DNA from 3 places in the Mesorhizobium sp. P2_C5_2 genome. Region 1 is predicted to be linked to each of the others. Evidence: predicted binding sites of a transcription regulator. Region 1 holds the regulator's gene; each other region holds the start of a gene.

The links. The regulator LexA, encoded in region 1, represses DNA repair genes until DNA is damaged. The targets are predictions, from matches to a motif close to TGTTCNNNNTGTGTTCNG.
Region 2: the regulator LexA is predicted to act here: its motif matches at 2,770-2,787, upstream of ruvC (crossover junction endodeoxyribonuclease RuvC).
Region 3: the regulator LexA is predicted to act here: its motif matches at 4,560-4,577, upstream of AC1D1B_RS03635 (DNA recombination protein RmuC).

What each region holds. Positions count from the first base shown of each region.
Region 1 covers NZ_JBFUDV010000004.1:612,701-620,123, forward strand. The annotation lists gene gltA (citrate synthase) at 1-753, opposite strand, end outside; gene gltX (glutamate--tRNA ligase) at 935-2,359, opposite strand; gene AC1D1B_RS18225 (ComEC/Rec2 family competence protein) at 2,482-4,953, shown strand; gene lexA (transcriptional repressor LexA) at 4,947-5,699, opposite strand; gene AC1D1B_RS18235 (GntR family transcriptional regulator) at 5,919-6,698, opposite strand; gene kynU (kynureninase) at 6,865-7,423, shown strand, end outside.
Region 2 covers NZ_JBFUDV010000001.1:1,390,467-1,397,889, reverse strand. The annotation lists gene AC1D1B_RS06735 (metallophosphoesterase) at 1-364, opposite strand, end outside; gene ruvB (Holliday junction branch migration DNA helicase RuvB) at 501-1,538, opposite strand; gene ruvA (Holliday junction branch migration protein RuvA) at 1,582-2,202, opposite strand; gene ruvC (crossover junction endodeoxyribonuclease RuvC) at 2,216-2,728, opposite strand; gene rcdA (protease adaptor protein RcdA) at 2,936-3,466, opposite strand; gene AC1D1B_RS06710 (DUF2269 family protein) at 4,248-4,799, shown strand; gene AC1D1B_RS06705 (sulfite exporter TauE/SafE family protein) at 4,837-5,607, opposite strand; gene AC1D1B_RS06700 (N-acetyltransferase family protein) at 5,806-6,264, shown strand; gene AC1D1B_RS06695 (Lrp/AsnC family transcriptional regulator) at 6,277-6,714, opposite strand; gene AC1D1B_RS06690 (DMT family transporter) at 6,848-7,423, shown strand, end outside.
Region 3 covers NZ_JBFUDV010000001.1:773,035-780,457, reverse strand. The annotation lists gene AC1D1B_RS03655 (transglutaminase-like domain-containing protein) at 1-729, shown strand, start outside; gene AC1D1B_RS03650 (cation diffusion facilitator family transporter) at 954-1,907, shown strand; gene AC1D1B_RS03645 (GFA family protein) at 1,985-2,389, shown strand; gene AC1D1B_RS03640 (class I SAM-dependent methyltransferase) at 2,471-3,277, shown strand; gene AC1D1B_RS03635 (DNA recombination protein RmuC) at 3,274-4,527, opposite strand; gene def (peptide deformylase) at 4,631-5,161, shown strand; gene fmt (methionyl-tRNA formyltransferase) at 5,166-6,116, shown strand; gene AC1D1B_RS03620 (GNAT family N-acetyltransferase) at 6,113-6,619, shown strand; gene truA (tRNA pseudouridine(38-40) synthase TruA) at 6,750-7,423, shown strand, end outside.

The sequences.
Region 1 (7,423 bases):
CGAGGTCGAGGCGTTCTGCTCATGGTCGGCATGCAGGATAAAGATGCGCTCCATGGCGCGCGCCAGCACCGGGTTGATCTTGTATTCCTCGCACGGCACGGCGAAGCACATGTGCAGGAAGTTGGCGGCGAAGTTCAGCTCGTTCTTCGGGTAAATGAAGGGCTGGCCGATATGGTATTTGTAGGCCATGGCCGCGATCGTCGGCATCTTGGCGATCAGCCGCATCGAGGCGACCATCCGCTGGTACGGGTCCGAAATGTCGGTGGAGTCGTGATAGAAGGCCGACAGCGCGCCGACCACGCCGCACATCACGGCCATCGGATGCGCATCGCGGCGGAAGCCGGTGAAGAAGCGCGACATCTGCTCATGCACCATGGTGTGGCGCGTCACCCGGTAGTCGAAATCGTCCTTCTGCGCCTTGGTCGGCAGTTCGCCGTAGAGCAGGAGGTAGCAGACTTCGAGGAAGTCGCCATGTTCGGCCAGCTGGTCGATCGGATAGCCGCGGTGCAGGAGGATGCCGGCATCGCCGTCAATGAAGGTGATCGCCGACTCGCAGCTTGCCGTCGAGGTGAAGCCGGGGTCATAGGTAAAGGCGCCGGTTGTGCTGTAGAGCGCACCGATGTCGATGACGTCAGGCCCGACCGAACCGCTTCGCACCTTGAACTCGTGCGTCTTGCCGGCCAGTTCGAGCGTGGCAGTCGACGGGTGCGTCGTCTTGCTGCCGGGTTCCAGTTTTGTCGCAGCTTCGCTCATTCTCAAACTCCTTCATGTTCCTCATGCCGGCAAGGCTATTCCTGCAAACGACACGTCGAAATCACCGGAATGCGCGAACTCGCCACCGCATTTTGGGAGGTGCGTGCCAGATTGGGCCAAGGCCTAATGTTGCACTGCGAAACGCGCCTTTCAATGCCAATCTTCTTGGGCCAGTTCGCTCCTAATCGATTTGATCCGCAATCCGCGCCAGGCTTTCCTCGCGGCCGAGCACGGCAAGCACGTCGAACACGCCGGGTGAGGTGCTGCGGCCGGTCAGGGCTGCTCTTAGCGGTTGGGCCACCGCGCCAAGCTTGTGGCCGCCGGCCGTCGCGAACTCGCGCACCGCGGCTTCCGCCGCTGCGGCCGTCCATTCACCTGAAACCGTCTGCAATGCAGCGTGTGCCCCGCGCAGGATCGTACGCGCATCGGCATTGAGAAGCGCTGCCGCCTTGTCGTCGATCGGCAGCGGCCGCTCGACGAACAGGAAACCGGCGCCATCGGCCAGTTCCACCAGTGTCTTGGCACGCTCTTTCAGGCCAGGTAACGCGGCCAGCAGTTGCGCCTTCCTGGTGTCGTCGAGGCGGGCGGCGAGCGCCGGGCCGCCTTCGAGATAAGGCAGAGTGGCGACGAAGATATCGAGCAGTGCTCTGTCGTCCATCTTGCGCATATGCACGCCGTTCAGCGCATCGAGCTTGGCGAAGTCGAAGCGCGCCGCACCCTTGTTGACGTCGCCAATGTCGAACCAGGCGATCATGTCCTTGATCGACATCACCTCGTCGTCGCCATGGCTCCAGCCGAGGCGGGCCAGATAGTTGAGCAGTGCCTCGGGCAGATAACCCATGGCGCGGTAGGCCTCGACGCCGAGCGCGCCATGCCGCTTCGACAATTTGGCGCCGTCGGCCCCATGGATCAGCGGGATGTGCGACATGGACGGCACCTCCCAACCCATGGCGTTGTAGATGACCGTCTGGCGCGCGGCATTGGTCAGGTGGTCGTCGCCGCGAATGATGTGGGTGACACCCATGTCGTGGTCGTCGACGACGACGGCATGCATGTAGGTCGGGACGCCATCCGAACGCAGGATGATGAAATCGTCGAGATCCTTGTTGGGGAAGCGCACCTCGCCCTGCACGCGGTCGTGCACCACGGTCTCGCCCTCGGTCGGCGCCTTGATGCGGATGGCGCCTTTGACGCCGGCGGGCGCCTCGGAGGGGGCGCGGTCGCGCCAAGCGCCATTGTAGCGCGGCGGCAGGCTCTTGGCGCGCGCCGCCTCGCGCATCGCCTCGAGCTCGGCCGGCGTCTCGTAGGCGTAGTAGGCCTTGCCCAGGCGCACCAGTTCCTCGGCCACCTCGCGGTGGCGCGGCGCGCGCTCGAACTGCGAGACGGCCTCGCCATCCCAGGACAGGCCGAGCCAGGTCAGCCCGTCCAGAATGGCCTGGGTTGCCGCGGCGCTGGAGCGTTCGCGGTCGGTGTCCTCGATGCGCAGCACCATCGTGCCGTCGGTGTGCTTGGCATACAGCCAGTTGAACAGCGCCGTGCGCGCGCCACCGATGTGAAGGTAGCCGGTGGGCGAGGGGGCAAAACGGGTGACCACCCTGTTGGACATGGCTATTTTGTTGGACATGGCAATTCTCGGGCAAAGCTGGAAAGCGGGGCGTGATCGCGCGGACTTTCGCGCTTTGCGCGTTCATGTAGCATAGGAGGTCTGGGGCGCAAGGGGCAGACCCGATGGCTGGACGTGGCCGGGGCGTGGATCAAGGCGAGGGCGCTGCGACAAGCGTCAACGAACGCTCCCTGTTTGCCGACAGTCCCCATGCCGAGCCGATGCCCGTCGTGCTGCCCGAGACGCGACCTGGCCTCCGGCCTTTGTCTCCGGATGACACTGCGTCGGTGCCGGTCGCCGTGCCCGCATCCGCCATCCGTTTGCGCAGGCTGCTACGCCGTTCGACATGGCCAGCAATCCGTCGCAGCCTTGCCGTGGCCGCCGTCACCGAACTCGACCGTGGCGTTGCCTTTCTGCTGGTGCCGGTTTTCCTGGCGGCCGGCGTGGTCCTTTACTTCTCGCTGGCCAGCGAGCCGGGCTTTGCCCAGCCAATCGCCATTGTGCTGCTCGCGGCCTGTTGCGCAGCCGTCGCGCGGTCCTGGCCGAGGACGCATCTGTGTTTTATGGCCGCGATGCTGTGCGCGCTCGGCGTCGTCGCCGTCAAGGTCGAGACCTGGCGTGCCGGAACGCAAATGCTCGGTTCCGAGATTCAAACACGGCTGACCGGCCGCGTCGTCAGTCTTGAGCAGATGGAAAACGGCCGCGTCAGGCTGACGCTCGACGTGATTTCGACCGCTCGCCCCAAGCTGCGCTACGCGCCGGAGCGGGTCAGGCTCTCGGCGCGCACTGTTCCCGCCGATATGACAGCCGGCTCCCTGATCACCGGCTATGCCAGGCTGTTGCCGCCGACCGGTCCGGTGCGGCCGGAGAGCTATGATTTCTCCTTCGACAGCTATTTCACCGGCATCGGCGGTAGCGGCTTCTTTCTCGGCAATCCCAAAACCATCGCCGCGCAAGGACCGCTGCCGCTGACCGCACGGCTCTCTTCGGCAATTGAGAATGCGCGCGAAAACATTGCCGATCATATCAGGGGCAAGATCGGCGGAGCCGAAGGCGAGATTGCCGCAGCGCTGATAGTCGGCGTGCGCGCCGGCATTCCGGACGAGGTCAACGAGGCGATGCGGCGCACCGGCATCTACCACATCATCTCCATTTCCGGCCTGCACATGGCGCTGGTTGCCGGCACCATCATGGCGTTGCTGCGGGGTGCGTTTGCGCTGTTTCCGGATTTCTCCTCGCGCCGGCCAGTCAAGAAATATGCGGCCGCCGCGGCCCTTGTCTCCATCGCCGCTTATCTCGTCATTTCAGGCGTCGTGGTTGCCGCCGAGCGCAGCTTCATCATGCTGGGGGTCATGCTCGTCGCGGTGCTGTTCGACCGTGCTGCGCTCACCATGCGCAATCTGGCGATCTCGGCCATCGCCGTCATCCTGGTGTCGCCGCATGAGGTCGTCGGCCCCAGTTTCCAGATGTCGTTTGCCGCAACCGCCGCGCTCGTCGGCGCCTATGCCGGCTGGGCCGACTACCGCGCCGACAAGGTGAGGCCGCCGCCGGCGAAACGCTCCTTTGTCGGCTTCCTGTCGCGAAAATTCCTGCTGGCCATGGGCGGCCTTGCCATGACCTCGATTATCGCTGGCAGTGCTACCGTGCTGTTTGCCATCTGGCATTTTCAGCGCGTGTCGCCGCTCAGCCTACTCGCCAATCTCACAGTAATGCCGATCGTCTCGCTGGTGGTCATGCCGTTCGCCGTGCTCAGCGCGCTGGCTATGCCGTTCGGCGCCGATGGGCCGTTCCTCTATGTGATGGGCAAGGGCCTGACCGCGATGATCGCTATATCGGCCTGGATTTCCGAGCGCTCGCCGGTCGATGCCGTCGGGTTGATCTCCATCCGCTCGGTGCTGCTGGTGGCGGTCGCCCTCGTCATTGCAACCATGGCCACCACCTGGCTGAGGCTGGCGGCCATTCCCTTCGCGCTGGCCGGCCTGTTGACGGTGCCGCAGGTGCGCACGCCTGATGTGCTCATTTCCGAGGATGCGCATTTGGTGGCTGTGCCTATCGGTGGCGGCGAACTCGCGCTCAATCGCGAACGCTTCAACGAATTCACCACAGATAACTGGAAACGCGCGCTGAGGGCCGAAACGATTATCCCGCCTGAGATATTCGAGGCAACAGACACGCGGTTCGATCTCGATCCACTCGATCTGCCGCCAGGCGCGCCCTTCTATTGCAGGAGCGATCTCTGCATTGCTCGGCATCCATCCGGTGCCATCATCGCGCTGGCGAAGGATCGCAAGACGGCCCGGCCGGCCTGCGCTTTCGCGAGCCTGATCGTCATCGACGATGCCACCGCCTACAATCCGTGCCGCGACCCGCTGGTGCTGGTCGTGACGAAGAAGCAGCTTGCCCGCCACGGCAGTGCCGCCGTCTTCTTCGATCCGCGATTGGCCGCGACAGCGCCAACCATCCGCTTCGCCGTCGACAAGCCTTATCGTCCCTGGCACGAGCAACGCCGCTTCTCACGCGAAGCGCGCGGCCTGCCGCCCTACAAGCAGCCTGAAAGGTCGGCGAAGCCGGCGTACAAACCTGAGCCGGTTCAGTAACGCCGGATCAATCCGACGAGTTTGCCCTGCACCTTGACCCGATCCGGCCCGAAGATGCGCGTCTCATAAGCCGGGTTGGCGGCTTCCAGCGCGATCGAGGCGCCCTTGCGGCGGAAGCGTTTCAGCGTCGCTTCCTCCTCGTCGACCAGTGCCACGATGATCTCGCCGGGGCTGGCGGTGTCGGCATTGCGGATAATGACCGTATCGCCGTCGAAAATGCCGGCCTCGATCATCGAGTCGCCCTTGACCTCAAGCGCGTAGTGTTCGCCGCCCATGATCATGTCCGGCGGCACCGAGATCGAATGCGTCTGGTGCTGGATGGCGTCGATCGGCACACCGGCGGCGATGCGTCCCATCACCGGGATCGACACCGCGGAAACCGCATCGTCATTGCCGGCGGACATCGAACGCGACGATGAGGCCGGCTTGATCTGCCGGCCGAGACCGCCTTGCCCCACGCCACCTTGGCCGAGACTGCCCTGGATGACGCTTGGCGAAAACTTCCTCGCCGCATTGAGGCCGGGCGCGATCGAGTCGGGCAGCCGCAGCACTTCCAGCGCGCGCGCCCGGTTCGGCAGCCGGCGAATGAAACCGCGCTCCTCGAGCGCCGTGATCAGGCGGTGAATGCCGGACTTGGAGGCGAGGTCCAGCGCCTCCTTCATCTCGTCGAAAGACGGCGGGATTCCGCTCTCCTTCAGGCGTTCATGGATGAACATCAGAAGCTCATGTTGTTTACGCGTCAGCATCGCGGCCCCCCGGGGTTCTGAAACCAGAATCGGAAAAAACAAACCCAGAACAAACACTATCTGTTCCAGTTGTGTTCCGCAACCATTTAAAGTTTAATGAATGTGTTGACGTTTTGTTCAGCTTAACATCGGCACGCCGCAGACAGCGCCTGCGCTCGTTTGCCGGCAACGGTGTTAAACGAGACTGAAGTGCCGAGGGTCTGCGTCATCTGGGCTGGTTCACGCCTTGCCCGATCGCCGCTGCTTTTTCGGGTGGGGCTGCGCCGCATCCGCCGCGCCGCCCGGTTCACTCTGGGCATAGACCTGCAGCGTGTAGCCGATGTGAACGGTCATCAGTGTTTTTGCGCGCTCAGTGTCGCGATCAAGGGCTGCTTCCATCAGTGCGGTGTGGTGTTCGATCGCCACGGCGTCGCGCAGGGCCTCCATGGCCTTCTGGTGTCCATCCTTGCGGCCGGCAGCCGCGCGCAGCGTTGGGGCCAGGCCCAGAAAGCGGTGATGGCGATGCAATTGGTCGGAGATCGTCGCATTGAAGCGCAGCAGCCAGCTGGATGTCGCGGCATTGAGCAGCGCCGCGTGGAAGGCATCATGTTTTTCGTACCACACGTCGACGGCATCATCGGAGGGATCGTCGAGAACGGACCCACACCGTGAGAGACGATAATGGGCGGTAACGACCGCGTCTTCCCACTGACGGTCGCCCTTCTCGATCGATTCCACCAGCAAGGGCAGTTCGACCACCAGCCGCGCACGCGACAAGTCCTCGAGCTCCGCCCGAGAGACGGGAGCGACCGCAAACCCACGGTTGCTGATGGCCGTCACAAGCCGTTCGGCCTCCAGCCGCGACAGCGCCTCGCGCAGCGGCGTCCAGCCGATACCATAGGTGCCGCGCAGCGTGCTCAGCTTCAACGGCGCGGCAGGCGCCAGCCGGGTCGCAAGAATATCGCGCCTGAGCAGCCGATAGGCCGCTTCCGTCTTCGAGGACTGCTCGTCATCCAGCATCGTGACCCATTAGACAGATTGCTCGGCTGATGATTATATATCAAAGCCTTTCATTGCGTAAATTATATATAATGTTTGACAGCTTCCGGAGGACCGCTCAAGATCGCCGGCATGTTTGGGCGGGCAGGCTCCGCCGAGTGCGTTTGTCCATGGAGGGCACCGGATCATGAGCATGACACCCGATCTCGCTGCAATCGAAGCTATGGATGCCGCTGATCCGCTGCGTTCCATGCGTGAACGCTTTGTCTTGCCGGAGGGCGTGATCTATCTCGACGGCAATTCGCTGGGTGCCGCGTCACCAGCCGTCTTCAGCGAACTGCAGCAGGCCGCGACGCGGGAATGGGCGCAGGATCTCATTCGCGCCTGGAACACCGCAGGCTGGTTCAACATGCCGGTGGAACTCGGAGATCAGCTCGGACGACTGATCGGCGCGGCCAACGGGCAGACGGTGGTCTGCGACACAACCTCGATCAACATCTACAAGCTGCTGCACGCCGCGCTCGGCATGCGGCCGGATCGGTCGGTCATCGTTGCCGAGGGCGACAGTTTCCCGACCGACCTCTACATGGCCGAAGGCGTGGCCTCGACCCGGCCGGGAACGCGGCTGCGGCTGGAGGGTGTCGACGCCGCCGCAATCGAGGAGCTGATCGACGACAGCGTTGCGGTCATCCTGGTCAACCACGTCAACTACAAATCCGGCCAGTTGCGCGACATGGCGGCGCTGA
Region 2 (7,423 bases), on a different contig from region 1:
CGCCGAGCGGCGCCTTGAGGCCGGACAGCGCCGGCGCCCATTCCGACGCATCCACCCAACCCGTCACCATGCGCGTGCCGGCAGGAAAGTCTCCAAGCATGAGGATCACATCGGGCCGGAGCGCATTCGCCTCAGCAGCGAGCGAAGCGATCCGCTCAGGTGTCATCCAGGGGTGGCAGGCATGGATGTCGGAAAGCACCGCAACCCGCAGCTTCAGACCCGCCGGCCAATGCGGCGGCGTCAGTTGATAGCGCTTCACATGCGTCAACAGCATCGGCTCGATGCCAACCGCATAGGCACTGAGCGAAGCCAGCGAGAGGAACGAACCCCCGACGAATTTCAGGAACCCGCGTCTGGTGATCACTTTCTTCGCTCCGATACTTGATCGGAGCAGTCCGCGCCGACACTACGACGCTCGATAAAATCCAGGAATGCGCCTTCACGCTGGCAGGCTTGAGGAGATTCTGCGCAGACAACCCGTTCCGGAGGACAAATCTCCGTTACTCTTCCTGGAACAGGTTGATCTGCTGCTGCGCCAGATCCTTCGGCGCGTCGAGGCCGAGATGACGCCAGGCATTGGCGGTCAGCACGCGGCCGCGCGGCGTACGCTGGATGAAACCCTGCTGGATCAGATAGGGCTCGATAATGTCCTCGATAGCGTCGCGCGGCTCGGACAGGCCGGCGGCGATGGTCTCGATGCCGACGGGACCGCCGCCGAAATTGCGGGCGATCATCGAGAGATAGCGGCGGTCGAGCGCGTCGAGGCCGAGCCCGTCGACCTCCAGCCGCGTCAAAGCTTCGTCGGCAATCTGCTTGTCGACGTGACCGTCCCCGGCAACGGAGGCGAAATCGCGCACCCGGCGCAGCAGCCGGCCGGCGATGCGCGGCGTGCCGCGGGCGCGGCGCGCGATCTCCAGTGCGCCATCGTCGCCGAGCGGCATTTGCAGGATGCGGGCACCGCGGCGCACGATCTGTTCCAACTCCTCGACCGAATAGAAATTGAGCCGCACCGGAATGCCGAAACGGTCACGCAGCGGATTGGTCAAAAGGCCGAGCCGGGTGGTGGCGGCGACCAATGTGAAGCGGGCGAGGTCGATCTTGACCGAGCGCGCCGCCGGCCCCTCGCCGATGATCAGGTCGAGTTGAAAATCCTCCATCGCCGGATAGAGGATTTCCTCGACCGCCGGATTGAGTCGGTGGATCTCGTCGATGAACAGCACGTCGCGGTCCTCGAGATTGGTGAGCAGTGCCGCCAGATCGCCGGCCTTGGCGATCACCGGGCCCGAGGTCGAGCGGAAATTGACGCCGAGCTCGCGCGCCATGATCTGCGCCAGCGTCGTCTTGCCAAGCCCCGGCGGCCCGACGAACAGCACATGGTCGAGCGCCTCGCTGCGGCCCTTGGCGGCCTCGATGAAGACCTTGAGATTGGCCCGCACCGCCGCCTGACCGATGAAATCGGCGAGCGTCTGCGGCCGCAAGGTCTGCTCGGCATCCTCGCCGTGCTTTTCCGGGGTAATGAGGCGGGGAGAAAGGCTCATGCCGCCTTCCTCGCACGGGGCAAAGGACGGGACAAGCAACCGCTCACCGCGCCAGTTCCTTCAGCCCGAAACGAATGAGCTTCGAGGCATCCGCGTCCTCGCCGGCAGTCTTCAGAGCCGCCGCCACCGCATTGGCTGCCGTGTCACGCGAATAGCCGAGATTGACCAGCGCCGAAACGGCGTCGGTGATCGGCGCCGGCGCGACCCCTTCGCCGAGCTCTTGCTTGAGACCGATGGTGCCGGAGGCAGTTCCGGCATAGGCCGGCGCCTTGTTCTTCAGTTCGGTGACGATGCGCTCGGCCACCTTCTTGCCGACGCCGGGCGCGCGGCTGACCATGGCGATGTCGCGCAGCGCGATCGCATTGGCGAGGTCGGCCGGCGCCAATGTCGACAGGATCGCCAACGCCACCTTGGCGCCGACGCCCTGCACATTGGTCATCAACAGTCGGAACCATTCGCGCTCCAGCACCGATTGAAAGCCGTAAAGCCGGATCATGTCCTCGCGTACATAGGTTTCGATAAACAGCACCACCGCTTCGCCCGGCGACGGCAGCGACGCCAGCGTGCGCGCCGAACAGTAGGCGACATAGCCGACGCCATGTACGTCGACGAGGCAGAAATCCTCGTCGATCTCGTCGAGTGTGCCCTTGAGCTTGCCTATCATGCTCAATAGCCTTTCATGATGCCAACGCCGCCATCCGGTAGGCGACGCTTTGCCGGTGATGCGCGTGGCAGATGGCGATGGCCAGTGCGTCGGCGGCATGTTCGGTGTCGAAAGTGGCTTTCGGCAACAGCACCTTGACCATCATGTGGATCTGCTTCTTGTCGCCATGGCCGACGCCGATCACCGCCTTTTTGACGGCATTGGGGGCATATTCGGCGACGACAAGGCCGGCGCGCGCCGGCACCAGCATGGCTATGCCGCGCGCCTGGCCGAGCTTCAGCGTCGCCACCGCATCCTTGTTGACGAAGGTTTGCTCGACGGCCGCTTCGTGCGGCATGGCCGCGTGCAGGATCTCGGCCAGCCCGTCATGCAATTGGCAGAGCCGTGTCGCCAGCGCCGCCTTGTCGTCGGAGCGCACGGTGCCCGACGCTACGAAGCGAAGCGAGTTGCCTAGGCTTTCGACGATGCCCCAGCCGGTGCGCCTCAGCCCCGGGTCGATACCGATGATGCGAATCGCTTCCCCCATCCGCCAAGTCTACCTCCGGCGGACAGCGATGCCAGCGAAATGTGAACAAACCGGAAACGGGAGCTACAGGCTGTTTGAGAATTCGCTCTGACGAGACAGCTGGGGTGGTTTTCGAGAACCGGAGCGGAGCGTACTTGAGTACGTGAGCACCGGAAGCGCAGAAAACCGCTTCAGATGCCCGTCGGAGTAGAATTATCAAGCAGTCTGTTAGCCCCGGGCGAAAGCCGTGTTCAGCAGCGTGATCTGGTCGGAAACCGGATTGACGCGGCGGACGGCGGACGGCGTCTCGGTAAACGCGCCGCCATAGATCTCCTCGTCCATGCGGCGCACCAGTGCCTGCAGGCGCAGCGAACGGGTGACGAGGTCGAGGAAATCCTTCGGCAGTTCGTTCCAACCGACCGCCTCGTCATGCGCCGACGCGGTGTCGAGGCGCACCTTGGATTTCTCCGAAGCGACCTGGTCGCGGGTCATCTCGCCGGAGTTTGCCGCTCGCTGCAAAAGCAGCCAGGAGGCAACCTGCATCAGCCTTGTGGTCAGCCGCATCGATTCGGCCGCATAGAGCGTCGCTGCCAGCCTGGACAGCTTTTTCGCCTCGGCCCGGCCCTTGCCGTCGAGATATTCGGCTGCCTGCTCGACCAGGCCCATGCCCTCCTGGTAAAGCGGTTTGAAGGATTGGGAGAAAACCCGGCGTTCCGCCAGTTTGATGGTTTTCGCGATGCCCTTCGAAGGCTCGTTCATCGTACGCCCCTGCACTGCCCCGTCGGCTGATTCGGCTCTTCGCCGTCACGCCGGCACCCTAGATGACTGAGGCTTGAAAATGCGCTTCGCCGCCGGTGAAGGCAAGCACATGTTTAACAAACGGTTAACGCCGGCGGATGGGCGCTAGAGCCGGATGATTTCAGGTCGGATCCACCTGAAATCTGAATCCGCCTCTAAGTCAAAACGCAGAGCATAATGCCTGGACAAACGGTTCTCGTTTGTCCGAGAAAACCGCTTCACACTTTTCGGCATCATGCTCTAACGGCCCAAAATGCGGACAAAAAAAGAGCCGCGGATAAGGCGGCTCTCAGGAGTTTAACAGGGAGGCGTCAAACGAAGTGGCTCCAACCACTCGGTAAGAATCCAGATAACTGGATGGACATAGTAAACACCTGTAAAGCTTAATGAACCCTTAACGGCGCGGATATTTCTTGATCGACCGCTGCCCTTCTGTGCCGTATCAGCACAACGGCCCGCGGGACCTGATCGTCAGCTTGCTCAAGCCTTCTTCCAGGCCGCCCGCAGGGAAATGAAGGCGAACAGCAGCATTCCCGCACAAAAGCCTAGCGCGATGCCGCTGATTGCCGTCAGCCAGAAATGGACGACAGCAATGGTCTTTTGCCCGACGACACGGCGGTAACAGGCTGGAGCGTCGACGCGACATCGTTCCGAAACATGCGTTGCGCTAAACGCCCGCTCCTCTGAAACGGTCGGCGCAAACCGCTCGGCCGCAGATCATCGGAACACCTAGGAGCAAACCATGGACTGGTATTCGATCGTCAAATTCTTCCACATCGTTACGGCCACCTTGTGGGTCGGAGGTGGGTTCGTGCTGTTCCTGCTCGGCATGCTTGCCGAGCGTGCCGGCAACATCGAGGAAAAGTTGCAGACGATACGTGCCAGCGGACAGCTGGGCGGCAAATTTTTCGCACCGATGTCGATGCTGACCCTGATCTTCGGCGTCATCATGTGCAGCTTCTGGGTGGGGTTCACCGATCTGTGGATTGTCATCGGCCTCGTCGGCTACGCCACGACCTTTTCGATCGGCATGTTCGTCTTCAAACCGATCGGCGAGCGCATGGGCGCCGTAATCGCCAAGGAGGGCATGTCACCTGCTGTCCTTGCCATGGGCCAGCGTATGACGAGCGTGGCACGCTTCGACTATGCAGTGATGCTGGTCGTCATCGCGGACATGGTGCTCAAGCCGACTGAGCACGACATCGGTATTCTCGCCGGCATGATTTTGGTTGTCATCGCCGGCGCCGCACTGGCCTTTGACGGCAGTCGCCGCCTCGTGCCGAGCGCCGTCTAAGACCGAGGCGGCGGCGGTACGGTCGCCTCGCGCGCATCTACATCAGGCCGGCGATCCCGTCCCACAGCAGCTTGACCGCGACCACGGCCACGGTCGCATAGGTGAAGGGATAGAAGATCTCCGGCCGCATGCGCCGCACCAGCCAGGCGCCGGCAATGGTGGCCAGCGGCGCCAGCGGCATCAGCACGGCGGACGCCGTCAGATTGGCGGTGTCGAACTGGCCGAGGGCGAAATAGGGGATCAGCTTCAGCGCATTGGTGGCGGCAAAAAAGATCGCCGATGTCCCCGACAGCACCTTCGGATCGAGCCTGATCGGCAGCGCATAGACCTGGAAGGGTGGGCCGCCGACATGAGCAACGAAGCTGGTGAAGCCGGCGACCGTGCCCCAGAAGGCGGCGGCGATGCGGTTGGGCGCCGCCGCATGGTCGGAACCGTGGCGGAATTGCAGGTAAAGCCACCGCAGCACGAAGATCAGCGCGACCGCGCCGACGATCAGCCGCACCATCTCTTCAGTCACGAGCGCCGCCGTCAGCCAGCCCAGGCCAATGCCGATCACCGCGCCCGGCATCATGTCGACCAGCATCTTGCGGTCATAGACGCCCCACCACGTCCACACCGAAACGATGTCCATCAGGCACAGGATCGGCAGCAGGATGGCCGCCGCCTGCACCGGCGGCATGGCCAGCGCCATCAGCGGCACGCCGACAAAGCCGACAGCGCCGCCGAAGCCGCCTTTCGACAGGCCGACGAGAATAACCGCCGGAATGGCGGCGGCATAGAACCACGGATCGGCGAGCAGACCTGACATGAGGAGAATGAGGCTGGAGGGAAGATGGTGACCTGCAATAACCCAGAAATCCGTGCGCCGCGACAGCGAAAATTCCGGCAGGACGATGTCGGTCATCAACTGTCTGTAACCTGACCGTTCGGGATTTGCGGCAAGATTGCCGGCGATGCATAAGGGCGCCATCCCGATGCATCAGGTTTTGACCCCAGGTTTTTGACAATGAGCGAACTCCACATCCGCCGCGCCGACGCAGCCGACCTGCCTGCCATTGTCGCCATGCTCGCCGACGATCCGCTCGGCAGCAGCCGCGAGGACGCCACCGAGCCACTCGCCAAGGCCTATCGCGACGCCTTTGCCGCCATCGACGCGGACCCAAAACAGTTTCTTGCCGTCATGACGGACGACGGTACGGTGATCGGCACGCTGCAGATCACTTACCTTGCCGGCCTATCGCTGCAAGGCGCCTTGCGCGGCCAGATCGAGGCTGTCCGCGTCGCTGCTGACCGGCGCGGCGAAAGGCTGGGGCAACGCCTGCTGGCATGGGCGGTCGAACAGTGCCGCGAACGCGGCTGCAAAATTGTCCAGCTGACCACCAACAAGAGCCGCCACGACGCGCACCGCTTCTATGACCGGCTCGGCTTCAAGGCCAGCCACATCGGTTACAAGCTGGAGCTTTAGCTAAAACGACGCTTACCCAAGTGGAGGCGGGCGGCGCCGGATCGGCTGCGCCTTGATAATGGCGGTGCTGGTTTCCGCCTTGTCGGCGATGCGGTCGAGAAGCTTGTCGAGCTCGCCCATCGAACGCACATAAAGCCGGGCCACGAAACAGTCGTCGCCGGTGACCTTGTCGCACTCGCCGAATTCCGGGATTTCCTCGATCAGCTTCTGCACGATATGCAGCTTGCCCGGCAGCGGCCGCACCCGCACGATCGCCTGCAGCGGATAGCCCAACGCCTCCGGATCGATCTCGACGGTGAAGGCGCGAATGACACCGCGTTCCTCCAGCCGCCGCAGCCGCTCGGAGACGCTCGGCGACGACAACCCGACCTGTTGCGCCAGATCCTTCAACGAGGTTCTGGAATCCCGGATCAGGATGTCGAGAAGCTTTCTGTCCAACTCGTCCAGCATTTTCATTCCCTCACAAAAGGCAGAGTTAGCCTTATTAAATTAGGCTATCACCGTATATCACCTTTCATAAGGCATATAAACCCTCAGGACCGCATGAGATTATCATACCTCAACGGATATCAGAGGTATTGTCATGGACAGCACGGTGCGCGGCACGATCGAGATGACGGCGGCGATGACGATCATCGGCACGATCGGCTGGTTCGTCGTCATGTCGGGCCAGCCCGTCATGGACGTGGTGTTCTGGCGCTGCGCCTTCGGCGCTGTGGCGCTGCTGGTCACCTGTGCAGCCCTCGGGCTGCTGCGCGGCAGGCTGACGCTTCGCATTGTTGCCATTGCCGCTCTCGGCGGCGCGGCCATCGTGATCAACTGGCTGTTGCTGTTCAGCGCGTTTTCCCGCGCCTCGATCTCGATCGCCACAGCGGTCTACAACACCCAGCCCTTCATGCTGGTCGGCTTCGGCGCGCTGTTCTTCGGCGAGCGGCTGACCCTGACCAAGCTGACCTGGCTCGGCATCGCCTTCGCCGGCATGCTGCTGATCGTGCAGACAGGGCCTGACGCGGGCATCACCGGCACCGATTATGTCACCGGCATCGGCATGGCACTTGGCGCGGCCTTCTTCTGGGCTGTCGCGGCAATCGTCGCCAAGAAGCTGAAAGGCACCCCGCCGCATCTGATCGCGCTGATCCAGGTCTGCGTCGGCGTCGTC
Region 3 (7,423 bases), on a different contig from region 1:
TCCAGGGCATCCGATCTCGAGCGCCCGGATTTCCTCACCTCCAACCCGCCGGTGCCGATCCAGAGCTACCGCGACAGTTTCGGCAACTGGTGCAACCGCTTCGTCGCCCCACCCGGCCGCTTTACCTTCGGCACCGATTCGGTGATCCGCGACCCCGGCACATTCGAGATGGGCGACCTGATGGCCTGGCAGCACGAGGTGCGCGACCTGCCGTCAGATACACTGCTGTTTCTGTTGCCCAGCCGCTTTTGCGAGAGCGATCTCCTGGCCAGCGAAGCCTGGCGGTTGTTCGGCAACACCCCGCTCGGCATTGCCCGCGTACAAGCGGTCTGCGACTTCGTCCACAACCACATCGTCTTCAGCTACGGCAATGCGCGGCCGACGCGCACCGCGGCGGAAGCCTATCGCGAGCAAAGCGGCGTCTGCCGCGACTTTGCCCATCTCGCCGTCACCTTCTGCCGCGCGCTCAACATCCCGACCCGCTACTGCACCGGCTACATCAGCGACATCGGCCTGGCCAAACCCTGGGCGAGCATGGATTTCGCAGCCTGGATGGAGGTCTATCTCGGCGGTCGCTGGCATGTCTTCGATCCGCGTAACAATTCGCCGCGCATCGGCCGCATCCTGATCGCCTCCGGCCGCGACGCCGCCGACGTGCCGTTGACCCATATCTTTGGGCCCGGCACGCTGGCCGGCTTCAAGGTGTGGACGGACGAGATCATCGAATAGGGGCGCCTTTTCCGCTGGAGCAATTCCAGGAAAAGTGTGAGCGGTTTTCCGTCCGGAATTGCGCAAAAACAAAGAGATAGAGCGGCTCGCCGTTTCCGTGAAACGGTGAAACGCTCTAGCGAGCCTTCAAGGGCCTGAACGACCGGGCGATTGGTGCGTTGTGATGCCTGTGGAGCTTCGGCGGCAGGGCCGTTACATTGGGTGGCTTGGAGGGACAAGACGGCATGGCTGCGCATGGCGGATCAAAGATGGTCATCTACGCGGCGCTCGCCGGCAATCTCGCCATTGCGCTGACCAAATTCGTCGCCGCCTTCTTCACCGGCAGTTCGGCCATGCTGTCGGAAGGTGTGCACTCGCTGGTCGACACCGGCAATGGCGGCCTGCTGCTCTACGGCATGCACCGCGCCGCCCGCCCGCCGGACCGAACGCATCCGCTCGGCCATGGCCGAGAGCTGTATTTCTGGAGCTTTATTGTCGCCCTGCTGGTTTTTGCGCTTGGCGCCGGCGTGTCCTTCTACGAGGGCGTCGTCCACATCATGGCGCCCGAGCCGGTCGCCAATCCCAAAATCAACTACATCGTGCTTGGCCTCTCAATGCTGTTCGAGGGCAGCTCCTGGTATGTGGCGCTGAAGGAGTTCCGCCAGCAAAAGGGCAAGCAGGGCTGGCTGCAGGCCGTGCAATCGAGCAAGGATCCGAGTGTTTACACGATCCTGTTCGAGGACAGCGCCGCTCTTCTCGGCCTCGTCGTCGCCTTCGCCGGCATATTGGCGGCAGATCTCCTTGACATGCCCGAGCTCGACGGCGCCGCCTCGATCGGCATCGCGATCATCCTCGGCGCCACGGCGATCTTCCTGGCACGAGAAAGCAAGGGCTTGCTCATCGGCGAGACGGCCTCGCCCGAGGTGCAAGCCAAGGTGCTGGCCATCGCCCAGCAGGATCCGGCGGTGCAGCGGGCCAATGGCGTCCTCACCGTCCACCTCGGACCACAACAGATCGTCGCCGGCCTCAGCATCGAATTCGAGGACCATCTGACGGCGCCCGAGATCGAAGCCTGCGTCGAGCGCCTGGAGGCGCTGCTGAAGAAGGAGGTGCCTGAGATCACCAGGCTGTTCGTCAAGCCGCAAACGACGGGAACCTGGGAACACCGGCGCAAACAGGTCGAGGCGGCATCGAACTAGTCCTGGACCAGAAGTCCACCGTTGGCCCCATCGCCTTGTCCCGCTAAGATCACTCGACGGATTTCGGAGGAGCAACCATGAAAATCGATGGTGGGTGTCATTGCGGCGCCATAACTTATGAAGCAGAGGTCGACCCGGAAAAGACCTCTATCTGTCATTGCACGGATTGCCAGCAGCTAACCGGCACCGCCTTTCGTGTCACCGTTCCCGCGCCTGAGGATCACTACCGGATCACCAAAGGCACGCCGAAGCTCTATATCAAGACAGGATCGAGCGGCGCCAAGCGCGCCCAGGCCTTTTGCGGCGACTGCGGTTCGCATCTTTACGCCACGTCGGCCGGCGACGGCCCGAAGATCTATGGGATCAGGGCAGGGACCGCGCGGCAACGCGAGGATCTGGTTCCAACCCAACAGAAATGGCACCGATCAGCCCTGCACTGGCTTCCGGAATTCGAGGGCGTAAGCATCGTGGAGGCGCAGTAGCACCTGCCTCCCGGTTAAACGCGGCCCAAACCAGACGATGATGTGCTAGGGTCGCCATCAAACGGATGGCGGGGGATAGCAATGTCGGAAACGGACAAGGTGTTTGCCGGCTCGGTTCCGGAAAACTACGACCGTTACATGGTGCCGTTGATTTTCGAGCCATTCGCCGCGGATATTGCACGACGGGCAGCGTCCCTGTCACCCAGCGCCGTTTTGGAGATCGCCGCGGGCACCGGGGTTGTCACCCGCGCACTGGCGCCAAAACTGTCTCCTGGCGCAAGCTATGTCGTGACCGATCTCAACCAGCCGATGCTCGACTACGCGGCCTCGCGGCAAGCTCCCGACAGTCGCATCCAATGGCGTCAGGCGGATGCTCTGGCGCTGCCGTTCGAAGATGCGGCATTCGATCTCGTTTGTTGCCAGTTCGGCGCAATGTTCTTTCCCGACCGCACCGCCGGCTATCGCGAAGCAAAGCGGGTCCTGAAGCCCGGAGGCCATTTCCTGTTCAACGTATGGGATCGCATCGAAGAGAATGTATTCGCCGATGATGTGACGAACGCTCTTGCGGAGATTTTTCCGGACGATCCGCCGCGCTTTCTAGCCCGCACGCCGCACGGCTACCATGACACGGCGCTGATCCGCGGCGAACTGGAAGATGCAGGTTTCTCCCGTGTGGCGATCGAGACGAAAGCCGAACAAAGCCGTGCCTCCTCGCCGCGCCTTCCGGCCGTTGCTTATTGCCAGGGAACTCCGCTTCGCAACGAAATCGAGGCCAGAGGAAAACTGGAAACCGCTACCGATCATGTCGCAGCCGCGATGACGGCCAGACATGGCAGCGGCGAGGTTGCGGCCAAAATTCAGGCACACGTAATCGTGGCTACGGTCTAATCGTCACCTTCGACGACACGGAGCCTGAGTTGGCCCGTCTTGGAATCCGCCACTCGTACCCCGGGTTCAGCCTTGGCCGGTCCGCCGCCACGCGCTTCGGCTTCGCTTTCGCCGAACTCCAGCGCCTCGATCTTCTTGCCGCGCCTGGTCACTTTCGAGGTCGACACCAGTATCTCCTCGATGTCCTTGGCCGACTGGCCAAAATGCGTCTGCAGCCGGCGCACCCGCTCGTCGACGCGATCGACATCCTCCATCAGCCGGATGACCTCGCCCTGGATCAGATGCGCCTGTTCGCGCATGCGGGCGTCCTTGAGGATCGCCTGGATGACCTGGATCGACAGCATCAACAGCGACGGCGAGACGATGATGACACGGGCGCGGTGCGCCTTCTGGATGAGAGCGTCGAAATTCTCGTGGATTTCGGCAAACACCGATTCCGACGGCACGAACATGAAGGCGGTGTCCTGCGTCTCGCCCTGGATCAGGTATTTTTCCGAGATATCGCGGACATGGATTTCGATGTCGCGGCGGAAAGCCTGGGCCGCGACCTTCTGCAGTTCCGCACCGTCGGCGGCGCGGATGGCATTCCAGGCTTCCAGCGGAAATTTGGCGTCGATGGCAAGCTGCGGCGCGCCGTTCGGCATCCGCACCAGGCAGTCGGGCCGGCTGCCATTCGACAGCGTGGCCTGGAATTCGTAAGCGCCCATCGGCAGGCCGTCGGCGACGATCGCCTCCATGCGCGACTGGCCGAAGGCGCCGCGCGTCTGCTTGTTGGACAGGATCGCCTGCAACTGCACGACCTGGCCGGCCAGCGACTGGATGTTGCCTTGGGCGGTATCGATGACCGCCAGCCGTTCCTGCAATTTCGCCAGGCTTTCATGCGTGGACTTGGTCTGCTCGGTCATGGTCTGGCCGAGGCGGCCGGTCATGGCGTCGAGCCGCTGGCCGATCGACTGGTTGAGTTCGGCCTGCCTTGCGCCGAACACGTCGGCGATGGCGCCCATGCGGCCCTGCATCTCGGCCTGGCTTTGCAATATGCCGGCCATCCGCGCCTCGGCGTCGCGGGCGTGGTCGGCGGCCTCAGCGGCTGCGATGGTGCGCGCCTTGGCCGACCGCCACAGAGCGACGACAAGCGCCAGGAACAGGCCGAGAAACACGATCGCGCCGAACACCAGCGCATGGCCGAGCGTGATGGTCGTGGCCCCGAGCCGGGCGACGGGTTCGGAAAGGATGGTGCTCAGATCGTTCATCCCCCAAGCATAGCCGATTCGCCGCCCTGGCACAGATCAAAACGTGAACGGGCGCCAACCGCACCGGTTGACGCTTTTCCTGCGACGTTTTAGGTGAGACGCCATGTCGATCAAGCCGCTCATCATCCTTCCCGATCCGATCCTGCGCCAGGTTTCCAAACCGGTCGAACGCGTCGACGCGTCCGTGCGCAAACTGGCTGACGACATGCTGGCGACCATGTATGACGCGCCGGGCATCGGTCTCGCCGCAATCCAGATCGGCGAGCCGCTGCGCATGCTGGTCATCGATCTCGCCAAGGAAGACGAGGCGCCGGCGCCGCATGTCTTCATCAATCCCGAAGTCCTCGAAAGCGCCGACGCCCGCTCGGTCTACGAGGAAGGCTGCCTGTCGATCCCCGACTATTACGCCGAGGTCGAGCGACCGGCTTCGGTGCGGGTAAAATATCTCGATCGCGACGGCAAGCTGCAGGAGATCGAGGCCGAGGGCCTGATGTCGACCTGCCTGCAGCACGAGATCGACCACCTCAACGGCGTCCTGTTCATCGACCACATCTCGAAGCTGAAGCGCGATATGGTGGTCAAGAAGTTCAAGAAGCTCGCCAAGGACAAGGCGCCGGGCAAGCTGGTGGGATAGGAAGATGCCGCTTCGCGTCATCTTCATGGGCACGCCGGAGTTTTCGGTGCCGGTGCTGCGCGCGATTGCTGAGGCCGGGCACGAGATACCAGCCGTTTACACCCAGCCGCCGCGCGCCGCGGGCCGCCGCGGGCTGGAGCTGACACCGTCGCCGGTGCAGCGCGAAGCCGAGCGGCTGGGGATCGCTGTACGCACGCCAACTTCGCTGAAAGGCGAGACGGAGCAGGCCGCTTTCCGCGCGTTGCAGGCCGATATCGCCGTCGTTGTCGCCTATGGCCTGCTGTTGCCGAAGCCTATTCTGGAGGCTCCGCAGCTCGGCTGTGTCAACGGCCACGCCTCGCTTTTGCCACGCTGGCGTGGTGCAGCTCCCATCCAGCGCGCCATCATGGCCGGCGACACCGAGACCGGCATGATGGTGATGCGCATGGAAGAGGGCCTGGACACCGGCCCGGTGGCACTGGTTGAAAAGTGCGCCATCGGACCCGATATGACGGCCGGCGATCTGCACGATCGCTTGATGAACATTGCTGCCACGCTGATTGTGGAAGCATTGTCCCGATTGGAGACAAATACGCTGGCATCAGCCTTGCAGGCGACTGACGGGGTGACCTACGCCAGAAAAATCGACAAATCGGAGACGCGTATTGACTGGACGCGGCCGGCTGGCGAGGTCCACAATCACATTCGCGGCCTGTCGCCATTCCCTGGCGCCTGGTGCGAGGCCGAAATTGGCGGCCGCACAGAACGGCTGAAACTGCTTCGCTCGACGCTTTCTGAAGGTACGCTTTCGGAAGGCATGGGCGAGTCGGGAGGAATTCTCGATGACCGACTGACGGTCGCCTGCGGGGCAGGCGCGGTCAGGCTGGTCGAAGTTCAACGGGCGGGCGGAAGGCCCGCTGCCGCGCAGGAGTTTCTGCGCGGGGCCAAAATCGAAAAAGGAATGAAATTCTCATGAGCATGATGTCGATACGCGGCGCGACGCTGCGGGACCGCGAGGCTATACGCCTCGTCGAGGAACACGCATTCGGTCAGCAGGCGGAGGCCGGGCTGGTCGACGCGCTGGTCACCGGCGGCGACTCCGTTGTCGAGCTGGTGGCGGAAGAAGACGGCCAGGTGGTCGGCCATATCCTGTTTTCCCGCCTGTTCGTCCAGAATGGCGGCAAGCAGTTTGCAGCCGTGGCGCTGGCGCCGTTGGCCGTCGAGCCGTCTTTCCACGGCTCGGGCATTGGCGGCGCGTTGATCCGCGAGGCGCATATCCGCCTCAGGGATGCCGGCGAGGTGCTCGCCGTTGTGTTGGGCGATCCTGCCTATTACGGCCGCTTCGGCTACAACCATGCGCGCGCCGAAAACTTCGAGAGCGAATACCAGGGCGAAGCGCTGCAGGCGCTGGCCTGGGGTGACGCACCCGAAAAAGGCAGACTGGTCTACGCCCAGGCCTTTACCGCACTCGCCGCCTGAGCATGATGCCGAAAAGTGTGAAGCGGTTTTCGGATGACATCATGCTCTATCTCTTCGATCTAGAGCCCGATTCAGATTTCAGGTCGAAACGACCTGAAATCTTCCGGCTCTAGGCGGGTGCAGATCGCTCATGCCGCGTTTTCGTCTCGATATCGAATATGACGGCAGCCTCTTCGCCGGCTGGCAACACCAGGCGGATCAGCCTTCGGTGCAGCAGGCGATAGAGCAGGCGATCGAGAAATTCAGCGGCGAGGCGGTGCGGTTGCGCGCCGCTGGCCGCACCGACGCCGGCGTGCATGCGACCGCCCAGGTGGCGCATGTCGACCTCACCAAGGCGTGGCCAAACGACAAGGTGCGCGACGCCATCAACGCGCATCTGCAGGCGGCGGGCGCGCATGTCGCCATCCTGCAGGCGACGGTTGTCCCCGACGATTTCGATGCCCGTTTCTCGGCTACCGGGCGGCACTATCTCTACCGCATCCTCAACCGGCGCGCGCCCGCTGCGATGGAAAAGGGCCGGGTCTGGTGGGTGCCGAAACGGCTCGATGCGGACGCCATGCACGAAGCGGCGAAAGTCCTGCTCGGCCGACATGACTTTACCACCTTCCGCTCGACGCAGTGCCAGGCCAACAGTCCGGTGCGGACGCTGGAGCGGCTCGATGTGAGCCGCCAGGGCGACCTGATCGATATCAGGGCCTCGGCGCGCTCCTTCCTGCACAACCAGGTGCGCTCCATGGTCGGGTCGCTGAAGCGCGTCGGCGACGGCGGCTGGACGGCTGCCGATCTCAAGGCCGCGCTCGATGC